Coraliomargarita algicola: one gene and its partner. The protein of the gene in region 1 binds, or shares a complex with, the protein of each later gene. Links are inferred from orthologs where the notes say so. Each region holds a gene or a part of one and is shown on either strand. Other genes may lie near its edges.

What was found.
Region 2: the proteins of dinB (region 1) and dnaN are in contact, whole or in part, in a solved structure (PDB 1OK7), measured with the Escherichia coli proteins. The link is inferred for Coraliomargarita algicola from one-to-one orthologs.

What each region holds. Positions count from the first base shown.
Region 1 is NZ_CP138858.1:1,207,983-1,216,128, reverse strand. Bases 1,740-4,663 are described here. They hold dinB (DNA polymerase IV), read right to left. Parts: upstream 3,765-4,663; coding sequence 2,715-3,764; downstream 1,740-2,714. Other genes in these bases: rsmG (16S rRNA (guanine(527)-N(7))-methyltransferase RsmG), read left to right, coding at 4,629-4,663; SH580_RS04680 (DUF6901 family protein), read left to right, coding at 3,830-4,552; SH580_RS04690 (hypothetical protein), read right to left, coding at 1,742-2,650. In the rest of the region: SH580_RS04700 (thymidylate synthase), read right to left, coding at 1-767; SH580_RS04695 (DciA family protein), read right to left, coding at 901-1,266; more of rsmG, read left to right, coding at 4,664-5,294; SH580_RS04670 (MFS transporter), read left to right, coding at 6,048-7,328; SH580_RS04665 (sodium:solute symporter), read right to left, coding at 7,341-8,146. UniProt on the Escherichia coli protein: Poorly processive, error-prone DNA polymerase involved in translesion repair and untargeted mutagenesis. Copies undamaged DNA at stalled replication forks, which arise in vivo from mismatched or misaligned primer ends.
Region 2 is NZ_CP138858.1:2,883,467-2,891,537, forward strand. What follows is about bases 192-3,040. They hold dnaN (DNA polymerase III subunit beta), read left to right. Parts: upstream 192-976; coding sequence 977-2,104; downstream 2,105-3,040. Other genes in these bases: pssA (CDP-diacylglycerol--serine O-phosphatidyltransferase), read left to right, coding at 192-733; SH580_RS11690 (hypothetical protein), read left to right, coding at 2,170-3,040. Also shown: more of pssA, read left to right, coding at 1-191; more of SH580_RS11690, read left to right, coding at 3,041-3,060; gndA (NADP-dependent phosphogluconate dehydrogenase), read right to left, coding at 3,180-4,685; SH580_RS11700 (hypothetical protein), read left to right, coding at 4,947-5,579; SH580_RS11705 (SulP family inorganic anion transporter), read left to right, coding at 5,705-7,417; SH580_RS11710 (CopG family ribbon-helix-helix protein), read right to left, coding at 7,423-7,875; SH580_RS11715 (ABC transporter substrate-binding protein), read left to right, coding at 8,046-8,071. UniProt on the Escherichia coli protein: Confers DNA tethering and processivity to DNA polymerases and other proteins. Acts as a clamp, forming a ring around DNA (a reaction catalyzed by the clamp-loading complex) which diffuses in an ATP-independent manner freely and bidirectionally along dsDNA.

The DNA of each region.
Region 1 (8,146 bases):
GGATGTGGATTGTAGTTCACCAATTCAAAGTCTTCGAATTTGAAGTCATCGATTTCCTTGATCGCCGGGTTGATTTTCATTTGTGGCAATGCACGTGGTTCGCGGGAGAGTTGTTCTTTCGCTTGCTCCAGGTGATTCGAGTAGAGGTGCAAGTCGCCAAAGGTGTGGACAAACTCTTTAGCTTTGAGTCCGCAAACTTGTGCCACCATTTGGGTGAGTAGTGCGTAGGAGGCGATGTTGAAGGGCACGCCTAGGAAGATGTCGGCGCTGCGTTGGTAGAGCTGGCAGCTGAGCTCGCCGTTGGCGACGTAGAATTGGAACAGCGCGTGGCAGGGGGGCAGGGCCATGTGCTTGATCTCGCCTGGATTCCAAGCGCAGACCATGTGGCGTCGACTGTCGGGATTGTTTCTGAGTGAGTCGATGACTTCGGCCAGTTGATCGACGCGTTCGCCATCGGGGCCGGCCCAGTCGCGCCATTGTGCGCCATAGACGCGGCCGAGATTGCCGTCTGCGTCGGCCCATTCATCCCAAATGCGCACTTTGTTTTCTTTTAAGTAGCTGATGTTGGTGTTGCCTTGAAGAAACCACAGTAGCTCATGGATGATGGAGCGTAGGTGTAGCTTTTTTGTGGTGAGCAGTGGAAACCCGGCATCGAGCGAAAAGCGTGCTTGGGCCCCGAAGATCGAGTAGGTGCCTGTGCCAGTGCGGTCGTCGCGGTAAGTGCCCGTCTCTAGGACAGTGCGAAGAAGATCAAGGTAGCTTTTCATAATTGTGGAGGCAGCTTTGCGGCATGATCCCCGCGTTTCAAACCTCAAAGTTTTCAAAAACGCCGCGTCCTCGCAAAAACGCCGCCGTCCTCGCATATAGGGGGCGGCCTGTGGGCTGTGGGCTGGGAGCGCTTCAGCTTCGTATCACCAGATCTTTAATGTCGCTGCAGTGTTCGAGTGCTTGAATTTTTTTCAAGAAGGAGCGTTTCATAAATTGAAGTTCGGAGCGCAGTGTCTGATTTGTGACTGAAATGATGAGGGTGCGCTCGTCTTTGATGCGCACGGGGTGGCAGCGTTCGCATAGGCTGGGCCCAAAGATTTTTTCCCAGTTTTCGACTAAAGTGCGTTCGGGGCTGGGTTTTTCCAGTTTATACTTTTCCTGCAGGAGCACCATAATGCTGTCTAGAGGCTTAGGCTCGCGCCGCGCGGACGTAGTCACCGTGTGAGGGAGACCTCGGAAGTCGGCGATGATGTCTTCGATGTTTTTGGAAAATTTCACGATGCTTGGCTATTTTAGTAGAAAAAAGAGCAATTTTTAAGCTCTACGGTAAGTTGGCACGATAGATGGTAATGTCTATATCAGTTCTTTCCAATATTTCTATTTCTCCCGTGTATGGGAGTTGGGGTAATAAGACAAAGCAGAAAATAGTGTGGCGCGGGGTTTAGGGGTATCCCTCGCGCCACTTTCTGCGATGCAATCTTTATTAATCCAATAAGCGAGTCTAATTCTTATTATAAGCAAAATAAGAAAAATCAAAAATGATTCAAATAAAACTTGCAGCGGCGGAATCTGTGTGATCTATTCCGTCCATCAACTTTTCTCCCGCAAGGGAGTTTGGGGTAACAGAATAAGTCCTCTCCGGAGGACATAAAGTAGACAATGGTTGGCGCAGTCCTTAGGGGTAGGGACTGCGCCATTTTGTTTATAGCTTTTCATAACCGACATTATCTTTTGTCGGTTTTTTTGTGTGCTGTTACAGGTGACGCAGGACCCAAGTGTAGGGCTTTAAGCGTGCTTGTTGTAGCTGCCATCCGATGCTGGCCTGTTGTTGCTGCTCTTTGTATTGGGTCCACACTGTGGCGCGGTGTGCGCGCATGCGTTCGACGACGACTCGAATATAATCGTTCACATTAACATGATTGACCTGTTCTAATTCATCGGGGCTCAGGAATTGGTGAAATAGAGGGCGCCAATGTTTACGGTCTAGGGCGTTGAAGGCATTGTAGTAGGCCTGACTGGGCAGTTCGGTGTAGGCAGACGCTGTTTTGCTGACGCCGCGTAGTGCATTGAGTTCGGTGATAATTGCCAGGTCGTTGACATCCTTAGGGACCCATAGGGCATTACTGGGGCTGACGCTTTCGCCACGAATGGCATAGTCCAGAACATAGCTGTTCCAGTAGGTGACGGTGCAAGTGAGTAGGAGCCCGGTGATCGCGAGGGAGCGTTCTCTTTTTTCTATAAAATGAATTGATTTCAGGCAGAGCCAGGCTGCGAAGCTGGAGCCCAGTAAAAAAGCTAGATACCAGTTGAGAGGTTCTAGGCGGGGTAATTTCATGTAGATGTGTGCGTGCGCGAGGGTACCAACGAAGAATAGGACGATGACGCAGAGTGTTAAGCCGCAGGCTTTGATCTTTTCGATGGTATTTTTACGCTTGCGGGTGCGTTTTTCTGCGCCGTAGGCGTCTTCCAGCATGTCGGCAGTGCTGAGCATTGAATCTTTTTTGATTCCTGGCTGAGTGGGTGGGCGCAATTGCAGTGGCCGTTTGGGCTCTATCTCTGGAGAGCTCGCATTCGCTGTGGAGCTGGGAGCAGGCGTTTTTTCACTTTCGATGCTTCGTTTGGCTAGTTTGTATTTGGGTAACGGGGGAGGTTCGCTGCTCATTGAGCTGAATGTTAGGTGATGAACGCGGCTGGTTTCAATGTTTAAGCGTATGGTCTACGCTAGTTTACAGTGCGAGTTCCAGTTGTTCGCTGCTGCCTTCACTTTCAGCAAAGCGCACACCAATGCCGAGTAGGCGTACAGGTTCTCCGCTGCGGCCCCATGCTTCGCGCAGTAGTTGCTGGTAGTGTTTGAGGTCGGGCTTTTGTCCGGGCATCTCTGCGGTGGTGCGTCGAAAATCGCTGAACTTTAGTTTGACCAGTAGTTTTGCAATCTTTCGGTCGGGTGCACTTTGCCTGAGATCTTCGATCATTTCGTCGTGTTGTCGGATGAGTGCCTGCTGGCAGGCCTCCAAGCTTTCCAAATTTTTTGAAAAGGTGCGTTCGTTACTCAGACTTTTACGGATGCGGTTGGCTTGCACCGGGCGTTCGTCGATACCTCTGCAAAGTTTGTAGAGCTCTAGACCGAAGCTGCCAAATTCTTGAGCGAGCCAGGTTTTGTCTTTGAGTTGTAGTTGCGCGCAGGTTTCGATGCCATTCTCGCTGAGTCGTGTGGCACTTTTGGGGCCCACGCCCCAGATTCGCCGCACGGGGAGTTCGCGCATGAATAAGTCGACTTTCGAGGGGGCGACGATGCACTGTCCGTTAGGCTTGTTCCAATCGCTGGCGACTTTGGCGATGAGTTTATTAGGACCAATTCCTGCAGAAGCGGTCAGCCCGGTTTCCGCTAGTATGGTCGCCCGGATTTCTGCGGCGATTTCGGCGCCAGGGCGACGTAGGTGGCTGACATCCAGATAGGCCTCGTCGAGTGAGAGTGGTTCGATTAAGTCGGTGTAGCGTGTAAAGATTTCGCGTACCTTCTTAGAGGCGGCGCGGTAGAGCTCAAAGCGCACGGGGAGGATGATGAGTTGTGGGCAGAGCTCACGTGCTTTGAAGACTGGCATGGCCGAGCGCACGCCGTAAGCACGGGCGGGATAGTTGCAGGTGGTCAATACACCACGACCTGATGCGCCGCCAACTGCCAGCGGTCGGTGGGCGAATTGCGGGTGTTCGCGCATTTCGACAGCTGCGTAGAAGCAGTCCATGTCGATGTGTATGATGCGGCGATTGGTTTTCATTATGAATATGACGATTATTTGAGCGCGGCTTTGACTTTTCAATGTGCATATGACGAAGTTTCGCTATGATTCAATCCGGTGCCTTTTCCTTAACCTATCGCTTTCAGTTCCCAGATGGATTGGAAAAGGAGTTTTTGGTGCAATTGGATCGGAAAAATTGCTCAATTTTGACGCCTGAGCGGGATGTGTACCCTGAGTGGACGCGACTGAAGTATAAGCAGTGTCGGCAGTGCCCATTGAATTCTGTAGAGCATCCCCGCTGTCCGGTTGCGGTTAATATTGTCGAGATTGTTGAATTTTTTCAGGACTTTAAGTCGGTCGAAACGGCAATCGTCGAAGTCGAGACGCCGCAGAGGGTGACGAAAGGAGGAAAGACGGCCTTGTTTCCGGCGATTAGTTCGCTGATCGGCATCTACATGGTGACCAGTGGATGTCCTGTTCTGGATAAGTTACGTCCGATGGCGCGCTTTCACCTGCCATTTGCCGATACGGAGGAAACTGTTTATCGGGCACTTTCGATGTATGCACTGGCCCAGTATTTCCGTCATAAAAAGGGAGGCGAAGCGGATTGGGATTTTGAGGGGTTAAAAGAAATCTATCGTAATATTAATCGACTGAATATCGATTTTGCTAAGCGCTTGCACAACGAGAGTATCAGTGAAGCCACCACTAATGCGATCACGAGCCTGGACTGCTTTGCGCAAGAAATTGATTTCTCGATTTCAGAAAGCATGCTTGAAGAAATTGAAGGGCTCTTTGATGACTACTTAAATAATGACCAAAGTTGATGGCATTGGAGAGTCATTTAGCTGCAGAAAAAGCGAAGCCGCGAAAGTTAGCAGTTCCGAATTAAAGAAATAGAATATGGAAGCGATCAAACAACAATTTCCCAATGTAAGTGAAGAGACCTGGCCGGTGCTGGAAGCGTGGGCCGTGCTCTTGCGTGAGTGGAACGGGAAGATTAATCTCATCTCGCGAAAAGACATCGATCAGTTGGAGCCACATCACCTTTCGCATTGTCTCGCGATTACCAATCACCTGAAGCTGATGTCAGGCACTCGTATCATGGACGTGGGCACTGGTGGTGGGTTTCCAGGTATTATTATGGCGATCTGCTATCCGCAGGCGCATTTCACATTGATCGATTCGATCGGTAAAAAGATTACCGTAGTTCAAGACCTGATCGACAAGCTCGGCTTAAAAAATGTGGAAGCACGTCAATGTCGAGCCGAAGAGGTCAAGAAGCAGTTCGATTTCGTGACCGGTCGCGCTGTGAAAAATCTGCCGGAATATTTTAGTTGGATTAAAGGGAATGTTCGCCGCGGTGAGCGTAACTCGATTCCGAATGGAGTGCTTTACTGGAAGGGCGGGGAGTTGGACGATGAGTTGTCAGCGCTGGGCATACGTCCGCGTAAAACAATCAATTTGGAAGAGACATTCAGTGATCCTTACTTCGAGCAAAAATACATCTTGCACTTCGATGCCCGCGACGTGCCTCGTGCGAAGAAGCCGAAAAAGGCAGAGAGCTAAAACTCGATCAGATCGATGGAGCCTTGTGAGACTTGCTCGGCCTGCGCGATGGGCACCCCGCGGAGGGCGTGACTGGGGCCCTAGGTATCGCTGAACTTGAAGTCTCCCTGCTTGGCGAAAACGATACTTATGCGCTGCGGCTTTCCGCTATCGCCATAGCGCATCGCGCTAGCGGCGTCTTGTTTGCGGGGCGGAGACGCGATTGGCATCGCGTCGCTACGGGGCCGATAAGCAATAGGCCATGAATGTTGTAGCGATGTCGCGCTAGCGTCGTCTTGTTTGCGGGGCGGAGACGCGATTGGCATCGCGTCGCTACAGGGCCGATCAGCAATAGGCCATGAATGTTGTAGCGATGTCGCGCGAGCGTCGTCTTGTTTGTGGGGCGGAGACGCGATTGGCATCGCGTCGCTACGGGGCCGATCAGCAATAGGCCATGAATGTTGTAGTGATGCCGCGCTAGCGGCGTCTTGTTTGTTGGCGGAGACGCGATTGGCATCGCGTCGCTACGGGGCCGATCAGCAATAGGCCACGAATGTTGTAGCGATGCCGCGCGAGCGGCGTCTTGTTTGTGGGGCGGAGACGCGATTGGCATCGCGTCGCTACGGGGCCGATCAGCAATAGGCCATGAATGTTGTAGCGATGTCGCGCTAGCGGCGTCTTGTTTGTTGGAGGGGCGGAGGTGTTTTATTAAAATGCTTGCTCGTCGCTTGGCGGCTCCATCAAGCTGTGTGTTCTTCTTACTACTGATTGCCTATGAGTCAAACTACTGCTTCCAAACGTAATCCTTGGTCGTGGGTGCCAACCGGATATTTTGCCGAGGGGCTGCCTTACGTAATGATTACTTGGGTGGCAGCTACGATGTTTAAATATCTCGGCCACGATAATACGGACATCACCTTGTGGGTGGGAAATATCACGTTGGTGTGGTCCTTAAAGCCGCTGTGGGCCGCTTTCCTGGAGATGTTTAAGACCAAAAAGTGGATCGTGGTGGTGATGGAGTTCAGCATGGTGGGATTGTTGGCCGCCTTGGCTTTCTGTCTGCAATTGCCGAGCTACTTTACCGTTTCGATCGGTATCCTGTGGCTGATGGCCTTCGCCTCGGCCACGCATGACATCTGCATGGATGGCACGTATATCACGACTTTGGATAAGAGTTCGCAGGCTAAGTTTGTCGGTATTCAGGGGATGTTTTGGAATGTGGGGCGCTTTTTTTCTTCGACGGTGATCCTATTGGTGGCTGCCTATTTCGGGCAATCGGAGTCATCTTCGTGGACGATTGCGTGGATGGTTGCCGCGGCGGTGATGGCCGCGCTGGCGGGCTATCACATGTTCTTTTTGCCGCAAGGCGAGGTGGCGCAGCGGCCGGAGAATTTCAAACAGATCTACTCGACATTTTTTGATGCCTGGGCTGATTTCTTTAGGAAGCCGCAGATCTGGGGGATGTTGGCCTTTGTCTTTTTGTTTCGCAGCGGCGAGGGCTTGCTGCTGGGGGTGGGACATCTATTTCTACAAGCGCCGCTGGCGGAGGGCGGCGTCGGACTGACCTTGGTGGAGAAGAGTATTATCGACGGGGGCTTGAGTATTATCATGGCGCTGAGTGGTGGTCTGCTGGGTGGCCTCTTTATTTCTCGCTATGGCTTGAAGAAGACGCTCTTCACGATGGCGATCTGTTTAAATGTGCCCAATTTGACCTATGTGTATTTGGCCTACGTGGCCTCGCCGGATGTGCAGATTTCACTGATGACGGTGACTATGATGGTGGTGATTGAGAAGTTTTTCTATAGCTTCGGCTTTGTGGCCAATATGCTCTACATGATGCAGCAGATCAGTCCTGGGAAATACCACATGACGCATTATGCTTTCTGCACGGCGTTGATGAATCTGGTGCTTTGGCCCACGATTGCGGTGAGTGGGTATTTATCCGATAAATACGGCTATTTGACGTTCTTCGTCATCGTCATGTTTGCCACGATTCCATCCTTCTTTGCGGCTTGGTTTGCGCCATTTCCACGTAGCGAAAAAGAAGGAAGCTGAGCCGATCCACGATTAGGCGAAGCAGGCGACCAGCACGCCGGTTGCAATGAGTAGGAGCAGGGACCATAGGCGGTAGTTTTGCCAGATCGGGAGCTCCTTTAACTCGAGGGTCTCTTGCTGATAGAAGGCGGGCGTCCAAACGAGTGCAATTTGCTCGTCGCGTGGTGCTTGTTCTTTGCGGCTGGTGAGGCAGAGAGTGATCACAGAAACGGCAAACAAGAGCGGACCTACGTAGAGAAAGTGTAGATCCGTCAGGCCTACGATCTCGTTGGCCACGAAAAGTAGTGCGCCTGTGGCGGTGCCACAAATGACAGCCCACCATGCTCCTTGTGCATTGGCCCCTTTCCAGAATGCGCCGACTAAATAAATCGCGCAGATTGGCGGCACGGTGTAGGACAGCACCATCTGCAAGTATTTGAAGAGAGAGGCGAAATTTTCGATTTGTGGTGCCCAGAGTGCGGCCAGAATCATAAAGATACCTGTGACCCAACGGCCCACTTTCATGAGTGTGGCACTACTTAATTCAGGGCGGCGTTTGTGCACAAAGTCCATCGTGACTAGGGTGGATGCTGCATTGAGTGTGGAATCGATCTGCGACATCAGTGCAGCAATAAAGCCAGCCATGACTAAGCCCAGCAATCCTGTCGGCAATAGATCAAACATCAGGGTGGGGTAGACCAGGTCTGGACGTGCGAGGTCGGGATAGAGGTGGATGGCCATGGTGCCAGGCAGCACCATGATAAAGAGCACGGGCAATTTGAGCGCTGCGGCGAGTAGCACGCCCCAGCGGCCGTGATGGACGCTTTTTGCGCTTAAGA
Region 2 (8,071 bases), 1.7 Mb from region 1 along the record:
CTACGCCACCGACCCCAGCGTTGTCTCTGACAATTACAAACAAGCTGTTTGGTTCATTCTTTTTGGGGTTATATGCGATGCCTTGGATGGACGTGTTGCTCGATTAGGTGGCCGGGAATCATTATTTGGCAAGGAGTTTGATTCGATCGCAGATATCATCTCCTTCGGTGTCGCGCCCGCTCTCATGATGATCTTTCTGGTGCTGACGCCTACGGTCGAAAAATATCCGATCTTTTTACAAATTAGCTGGCTGATTGGATTTGTATACTTGCTATGTGCAGCCGTTCGGCTCGCGCGTTTTAACGTGCTGACTCACCCGATGCTTCCTCCGGCCGAGAGGTTGAAAGGCACCAATGACTTTTTGGGCCTGCCGGTGCCTGCGGCGGCTGGGATGATTGCCTCGATCGTATTAGTCATCACCAGCCTCAAAACCCCCACATACGACTCCCGTAGCCTGGCGCTACTGATCCCTCCCTTCATGCTAGCGATCGCTTATCTGATGGTGAGCAATATACAGTATCCCAGCTTCAAAAACGTCGATTGGCAAACACAGACAAAGTTTCGCTCCTTCATCGCTCTGATTCTAGGCTTGGGCACTGCTTTCTTCTTCAAGGAATTCTTTTTTGCGCTGCTGTTTTTTACTTACATAGCCTATGGGCCCATCCGTCATTTCGTCCGCATCTACCGTGCTCGTAAAAATCTCAAGTTAGGCCCCAATAAAGGCAGTGAATAACTTGGGAATAAGTGCGAATAGTCTGTGGATTTCTAAAAAGTTATTCCCATTGTTCACTCTCCTCATTTTTAATTCACCCTCTTTTACACATAAAATTTATTTCGCAAATGACTTGTCGGCAGAGACTTGATGAGTTGTTCTACTTAATCCACCCCCTTACTGTTACTAAGAGATTTAAATATATAAAAAGAACTATTATATAAGCATTGCCAGTAAGTCCAAAAAAACGCCAAATTCTCCACCATGAAGTTCAAGATCAACCAGGATCATTTTAGCAACGGCCTCCAACAAGTTCTCAACGTTGTTGCGACTCGTTCTACCATGCCCATCCTCAGCAATGTGCTGATCGAAGCCGAGGAGGGTCACATTTCGCTGACTACAACCAACCTTGACCTTGGCATTCGTTGCCGAATCAAGGCTGAGGTTTCTGAACCTGGCAGCACGACATTGCCAGTTCGCAAATTGGCGACAATCGTGCGTGAGCTTCCGGTCAACGAGGTATTTGTTGAAACCAGTGATAGCAACCAGGCGAAGATTACATCGGGTGGTTCACTTTTCAAAATCATGGGTTTGAGTGCTGAGGAGTTTCCACCGTTGCCTACTTTTGAGAATCGTAAAGTCTTTGAGCTTTCGCAGGACAAAATCGTAAACATGCTCAAGAGCGTGTCTTACGCTCAATCCACGGATGAGAATCGCTACATCCTCAACGGTGTATACTTTAACTTTGCGGATGAGAAATTGACGCTGGTGGCGACGGATGGACGCCGTCTTGGTTTGACTGCGCTGGAACTAGAAATCAGCGAAGACAATGCGGGCAGCCTAATTTTGCCTGCCAAGACAGTGGGCGAGCTGGAGCGTTTGATGGGCAAGGGAGAAGCTGTGAAGGTCGCCTTCAACGATCGTCAGGCAGCTTTTGAAATCGCGATCGATGAAGCGGGCGATTCCGGTTTGATTGACCACCTCTATCTCGTATCCAAGATTGTAGAAGGTAACTACCCGAATTATCGTCAAGTCATCCCTAAGGAAACAGAGCACCGAGTCAAAATCGAGCGTGAGTTAATGCTTGAATGCGTGCACCGTGCAGCTTTGGTGACATCGGACAAGAGTAACTCTGTAAAGCTTAAGGTGAGTAAGAACCTGCTGGAAATCTCTGGCTCGTCGACTGAATATGGTGAATCGCACGAATCGATGGCGATCGCTTATGATGGCCCTGAGGTGCAAGTCGCGTTCAATCCACAATTTTTAATGGAGCCGCTTAAGGCTTTGACTAAGGATGAGGTCTTCTTCGAGTTCAAGGATGAGCTCAGCCCGGGGCTATTCAAGACATTGGATAACTTCATCTGTGTGATCATGCCACTGCGCTTGAACTAATTTAAGCGACCATAACACATTTTATGAAGGACGGTCGTTCAGGCCGTCCTTCTTTGTTTTAGACTATGTTTACTGAATCTTCAGAAATCTATCAATGGCTACTATTTATGGTGGCGATCGTGACAGTCTTGTTACCAATGCTTGGTAACCGCCTATCGATGCCTGCTTTTATCGTGTTAGGGCGTTGGACGCGGTGGTTCCTCTTCGCTGCTTTATTTGCCTATTTTCTGAAAGTATTTGGTCTCTCCTATCGTCCAGACTGGGTGCATTTTGTGACAGGGCTGGCTCTTTGGTTTGTATTGGAGACGGGGTATAATTGGATCGCAATTAAAGCGCTCAGCCGCAGTGAATTACCGCTATTTCCAGAGTTTTATGAGAATGTTGACGGCGATGAATGGCCGGCAGATGCACGTTTTATTGAACTCAAGGATTGGTTGCGCACTGAAAAGTATAGTCGGCTTAAAGCTCTGAAGGCAGAACTGTTTGAAGGCACCTTTTTACGTGCATCAATTTATGAAAGCACGGATGGGCTGACGCGCATACAAATCTTATTTTTACCGAAGCGCAAAGGCGGTGCGATTGCTTGTTATACGATCAGCACGCAGTCAAAAGATGGTGAGCGCTTGATTACGGATAATCTTTTCCTTCCATATGGAGGCTATTATCCAGAGAGTTGGAATATGTGCCGCAAACCATTAATTGGTTCTTTAAAACGCCTGCTACTTTTACATCGAAAACGTTTGTTGGCTTCTGGTTTTGAACCCGTTCCAGTCGAAGAGGATGCTTTAGTTGAGTTAAATGATCAGCAACGCATACTTGAGCGGCTCAATGTAGAGACTGGGTTTTTAGTGCCACGTCCGCGCCAGGAAGAGGATGGTAAGATTACCTATGAAGGCCGCTACAGGCTTTGGAAGGAAATGTGGATGTTAGCTTACCTGGGCAAATCAGTGGCCTAGTCGGGAGACCTCTCTGATTACAGCGAATCTTTTATAGGCACAAAAAAGCCCCCTAAAGAGGGGGCTTTGAAAGTTGAAAGCGTTTAGCTTCTATTTATGTGACCGCTCGTTGCGAGCAATTACATTTCCAATTGTGGGCGATCTGCCTTGGGCCAGTCGATGTGGTAGAACTTGCCACGAGGCTCATCGGTGCGCTCGTAAGTGTGGGCACCAAAGTAGTCACGTTGAGCTTGCAGAAGGTTTTGCGGCAAGCGCGAGCTACGGTAGCCATCGAAGTAAGACAGCGCGGAGCTGAAGGTTGGGATGGATACACCGTGTGTGGCGGCTAGAGCCACGACTTTACGCCAGCTCTTTTGGGCGGTGTGGATGGCTTCGCTGAAGTATGGGTCCAGCAGAAGGTTGGCGAGATTCGGATCACGCTCATAGGCTTCTGTGATCTTTTGCAGGAAGGCCGCACGAATGATGCAACCACCGCGGAAGATTTGTGCAATCTCACCGAAATTGAGCTTCCAGCCATATTCCTCTTGAGCGTAAGCCATCAATTGGAAGCCTTGTGCATAGGAGCAGATCTTGGAGGCGTAAAGAGCCTCGCGGATCGCTTCGACCATTTCAGCCTTGTCGCCAGTGAAGGCTTCGGCCTCAGGGCCTTTAAGGATCTTTTCCGCAGCAACACGTTCGTCTTTAACGGCTGATAGGCAGCGAGCAAAGACGGCTTCGGCTACGGTGGGTGCAGGTGTGCCCATGTCGAGCGCATTGACAGAGGTCCATTTACCTGTGCCCTTCTGACCCGCTGTATCGAGCACGATGTCGACGAATGGTTTGCCAGTTACGGGATCGGTTTGCTTCAGAATGTCGGCTGTGATTTCGATCAGGAAGGAGTCGAGGTCGCCCTTGTTCCACTCAGTGAAGATGTCGCCCATCTCTGCCGGAGAGAGTCCCAACACATTTTGCATGAGGTCATAAGCCTCGCAGATCATCTGCATGTCACCGTATTCGATGCCGTTGTGGACCATCTTAACGTAGTGTCCGGCACCGTCTGGACCGATATAGGCGGTGCAACTGAAACCACCTTCGACAGGCTTGCCAGCTTCGGCGCCTTCGAGTGGTTTACCAGTTTCTGGGTCTACTTTGGCTGCGATCGCTTTCCAAATGGGCTCTAGGTGCGACCAAGCTTCCTTGCTGCCGCCTGGCATTAGAGACGGACCAAAGCGAGCGCCTTCTTCTCCGCCGGATACTCCGGAACCGATGAAACGAAGCCCTTTTTCTGTAAGCTCTTTTTCGCGCCGGATGGTGTCGTCCCACTTGGCGTTGCCACCGTCGATGATGATATCACCTTCTTCAAGAAGGGGAATTAAGCCTTCGATCACCTTGTCTGTCGCCCAACCTGCTTGCACCAGAATGATGATTTTACGAGGACGTTTGAGCGAGGCGACAAAGTCTTTGAGCTCGGCTTGACCGACTAGGCCACCCGGCGTGTCGGGGTTAGCCGCGACGAATTCTTCCATTTTGGAAGTCGTCCGGTTATAAACGGAAATCTTAAAGCCATGGTCGGCGATGTTAAGAGCCAGATTTTGGCCCATTACTGCGAGGCCAATCAGGCCAATATCGGAGGTTGCTTCAGACATAATTTGTATGGATTAAAAGTTGAATTAGGAAATCCAGCTCCAAAGTCTACGCAAGGGCAGACTGGGAAAGAGGCATGAATTATCGTCATATCTGGGATACATTTGATTAAAACGAACCAAAATAGCGCGTTATACTATGAATGAAAATTATATAATCCCGAGATTTTTTGCATAAATGCGCAGTTTGAGGTCCATTAGTAAGCTCTGATTGAAGCGTTACAGTCATGCGTAAATTGACTATTTGAATTGTCATTCAGAAAAATGCCTTCAAACGTAGGCGCCATGGAAGTAGTGGCAGGTATCTCTAAAGAATGGCGTCGTCGTATGCTATTTATGTTTTTTATGATCTTCGGTATGGCTGCCTGGTTTTTATCGGATGGCTATATCATGTGGCCGAACGAGGCGCAGCGCTATGGAGAGTATGCAGAAATCAAGGATGCTTTGATTGAGTCAGGAGACGCGGTAGATGAAGAAAGTTCTTCAGTAAAGCTCGCTTGGCAACGCCATGCCCGCGAGGCAGGTTATCGCAGTAATGTGCCAAAGGAGCGCACTGATGCAGATATTCATGAACAGCGCGTTATTGGCTGGGTGATGATGTGCGGCTCTTTGTTATTTGGTGCATGGATAGCATGGAATCATACCCGTAAGGTGCGCGCAGAGGGAGAGCTAGTGATCGGTGCTTCTGGTGAGCGTGTCGAGTTGGACTCCATTACAGGCATGGACCGTAAGAAGTGGAAGAATAAGGGGATCGCTTATGCCATTTACGATGATGGGGGGAAATCCCGCCGGCTATGCTTGGATGAGCATAAGTTCAAAGGCTGTGAAGCGATCATTTTAGAGGCAGAGAAGCGTATCAAAGCGCGTGCTGAAGCAACACAGTCAGCGTCCAATTAGAGTTTAACGTGGGTGCTAGTAAGGATGCTCGTTTTTGGGCTGAACTATAAATTTACTTTGCCTAAATCGTGAGAAAGTGCTGAGGCTTGTACTTTGCGGTCTCTGTTGGACCGTTCTGACAACTTATGAAGCCACACGCTTACAAACCACGTTTCCTTGAATTATTGTGCAATCGTCCTAGTGGCGCCGACATCGGACGCGAGGCCGCCGCGGGGCTCACGGTCGGTTTAATTGCTCTACCGCTGGCACTTGCCCTAGGCATTGCGAGTATTCCAGTCGGGGCGGACACTCCTTACTCCGCGCCGGCATTGGGGATCTATACGGCGATTATCGCTGGTTTTTTAATTTCCGTATTCGGAGGTAGTCGGGTGCAGATCGGCGGGCCGACCGCGGCCTTTATCCCGATTGTGCTACTCATTGTGCAAGCGCATGGCTATGTCGGCCTGTTGTTGGCGACGATGATGGCTGGCATCATATTGATTTTAATGGGCTTTGCGCGGCTGGGCACTTTGATCAAATACATTCCTTGGCCCGTTACCTCGGGCTTTACCACTGGTATTGCGGTGGCGATTATGGTCACTCAGGTGGTTGATTTTAGCGGTATTCATGGAGAGACTGCGATCCCGGGCGAGTTTTTTGAAAAAGTAGAATGGCTGTGTCACCATTTGGGAACTTTAGATGCGATGACTGTTCTGGTCGCACTACTTTCCTGTGCGGTTATATTCTTTTGGCCGCGTATAGGTTGGAAGCGCCTTCCAGGTTCGATTGTGGCCATGTTGCTCGGCACCTTGGCGGTGTGGGGCTTGAATCAGCTGGAGGGCGTTCAGATCGCCACTGTGGGCTCGCGATTCGGCGATTCGGCGATTCCGGCGCATTTGCCCAGTTTTATGATGCCTGCAGTTTCGGTGGAAATGATACGGGAGTTGATTATGCCAGCCACGGCGATCGCGATTTTGTGTTCGATTGAGTCTTTGCTCTCGGCGGTGGTGGCCGATGGTCTGACTAATCAGCGGCATGATAGTAACTCGGAGCTGATCGGCCAAGGTATCGCGAATTTGATTTGTCCCTTCTTCGGAGGTTTGCCTGCGACCGGCGCGATTGCACGCACTTCGGCTAATATTCGTAATGGCGGCCGTACTCCTTTGGCTGGGGTTGTGCATGCGCTTTCATTGTTGGCTATTGTACTGCTCTTTTCCTCTTTTGCGCGATATATCCCGATGCCGACCATGGCTGCAGTGCTGGTGATGGTGGCCTTGCACATGGGGGAGTGGCGGGCTTTAAAGGAAATCAAGCGCATGCAAACGGGGGATGCTTTGGTTCTATTGACGACTTTTGCGCTAACGGTGATCTTTGATTTGGTGGTGGCAATTGAGATTGGTATGGTCTTGGCAGCCTTGCTGTTTATTCGTCGCGTTTCAGAGACTACGGAGGTCAGCCGTGTGACGCACAATGATGTCTTGGAATCGCCCGAGCACGTTGCGCAAGGTAAAGCGATTCCCGAGGGCGTGCTGGTGTATCGTATTTTTGGCCCCTTCCTATTTGGTGCTGCCGATAAGATGCAAGACGCGCTGGAGGAATTGTCCGACTATCCTAAAGTGATCATCTTGCGCATGCACTTAGTGACCGCAATGGATACCACTGCGCTTTATGCCTTAGTCAATTTAGTCGAACGGATGCGGGAGAGAGGAACGTCGATCGTTGTGAGCGGAATCCATCGGCAGCCCTTGGAACTTCTACGTAAATCGGATTCGCTGAAAACGCTGGGAATCGATAATTTCTGCGGCCACTATGACGAAGCGCTTAATCGTGCGCAGCAGTTGATCGCCGAGAGCAAATAGCAATTTTAGCGGGCATGGACTTGCGGGATCAGTTTGTTGGTCAAAGTAAGGCCGCCGGAACTGACGCCTTTGCATGCCAGCATTTGATTTGTCAGTTCACGCAGGTTCTGCACCGGGCCCTGGGCTAATACCACTTCCATTATGTACTGGCCCTCAAGTAATACATGTTGGCTACTGATGCACTCTTGCACGTACTGACGTTGGATTTTGGCTAGCTGCTGTAGCAGTCCCGTCTTTCCCGTGTCATAAATAAGAGTGATCGTTCCGGCCATGATGGCCGAGTTGTCTTCTTGTTTATGTTGGATGAGGCTCTCCTCAATCATCTCAGCAATGGCTTGCGAACGGTTTTGAAAGCCACGGGAGTCCACCATGTCGTCCAGCGCAGTCGCCAATTTCGCTGGCAGTGAGATACTTATGCGCTGAGCGAGTGTTCTGTTCGTTTTTTGTACAGTCTTCATACGATTTATATTTAAAATTCAAATCGTAATACTTTTTGCAATAATAATATTACTATTTTTAACACTTATGTGTATTGGCATGCTTCGTGCAAGACTGCAGTGGATCGTTGGCAGCTTCTGTTGACGGTATGTTCTTCTCACTGACACTCACCATCAAAAACACTAGGATTATGTTGAAACTAAAAAATTGGGCTGG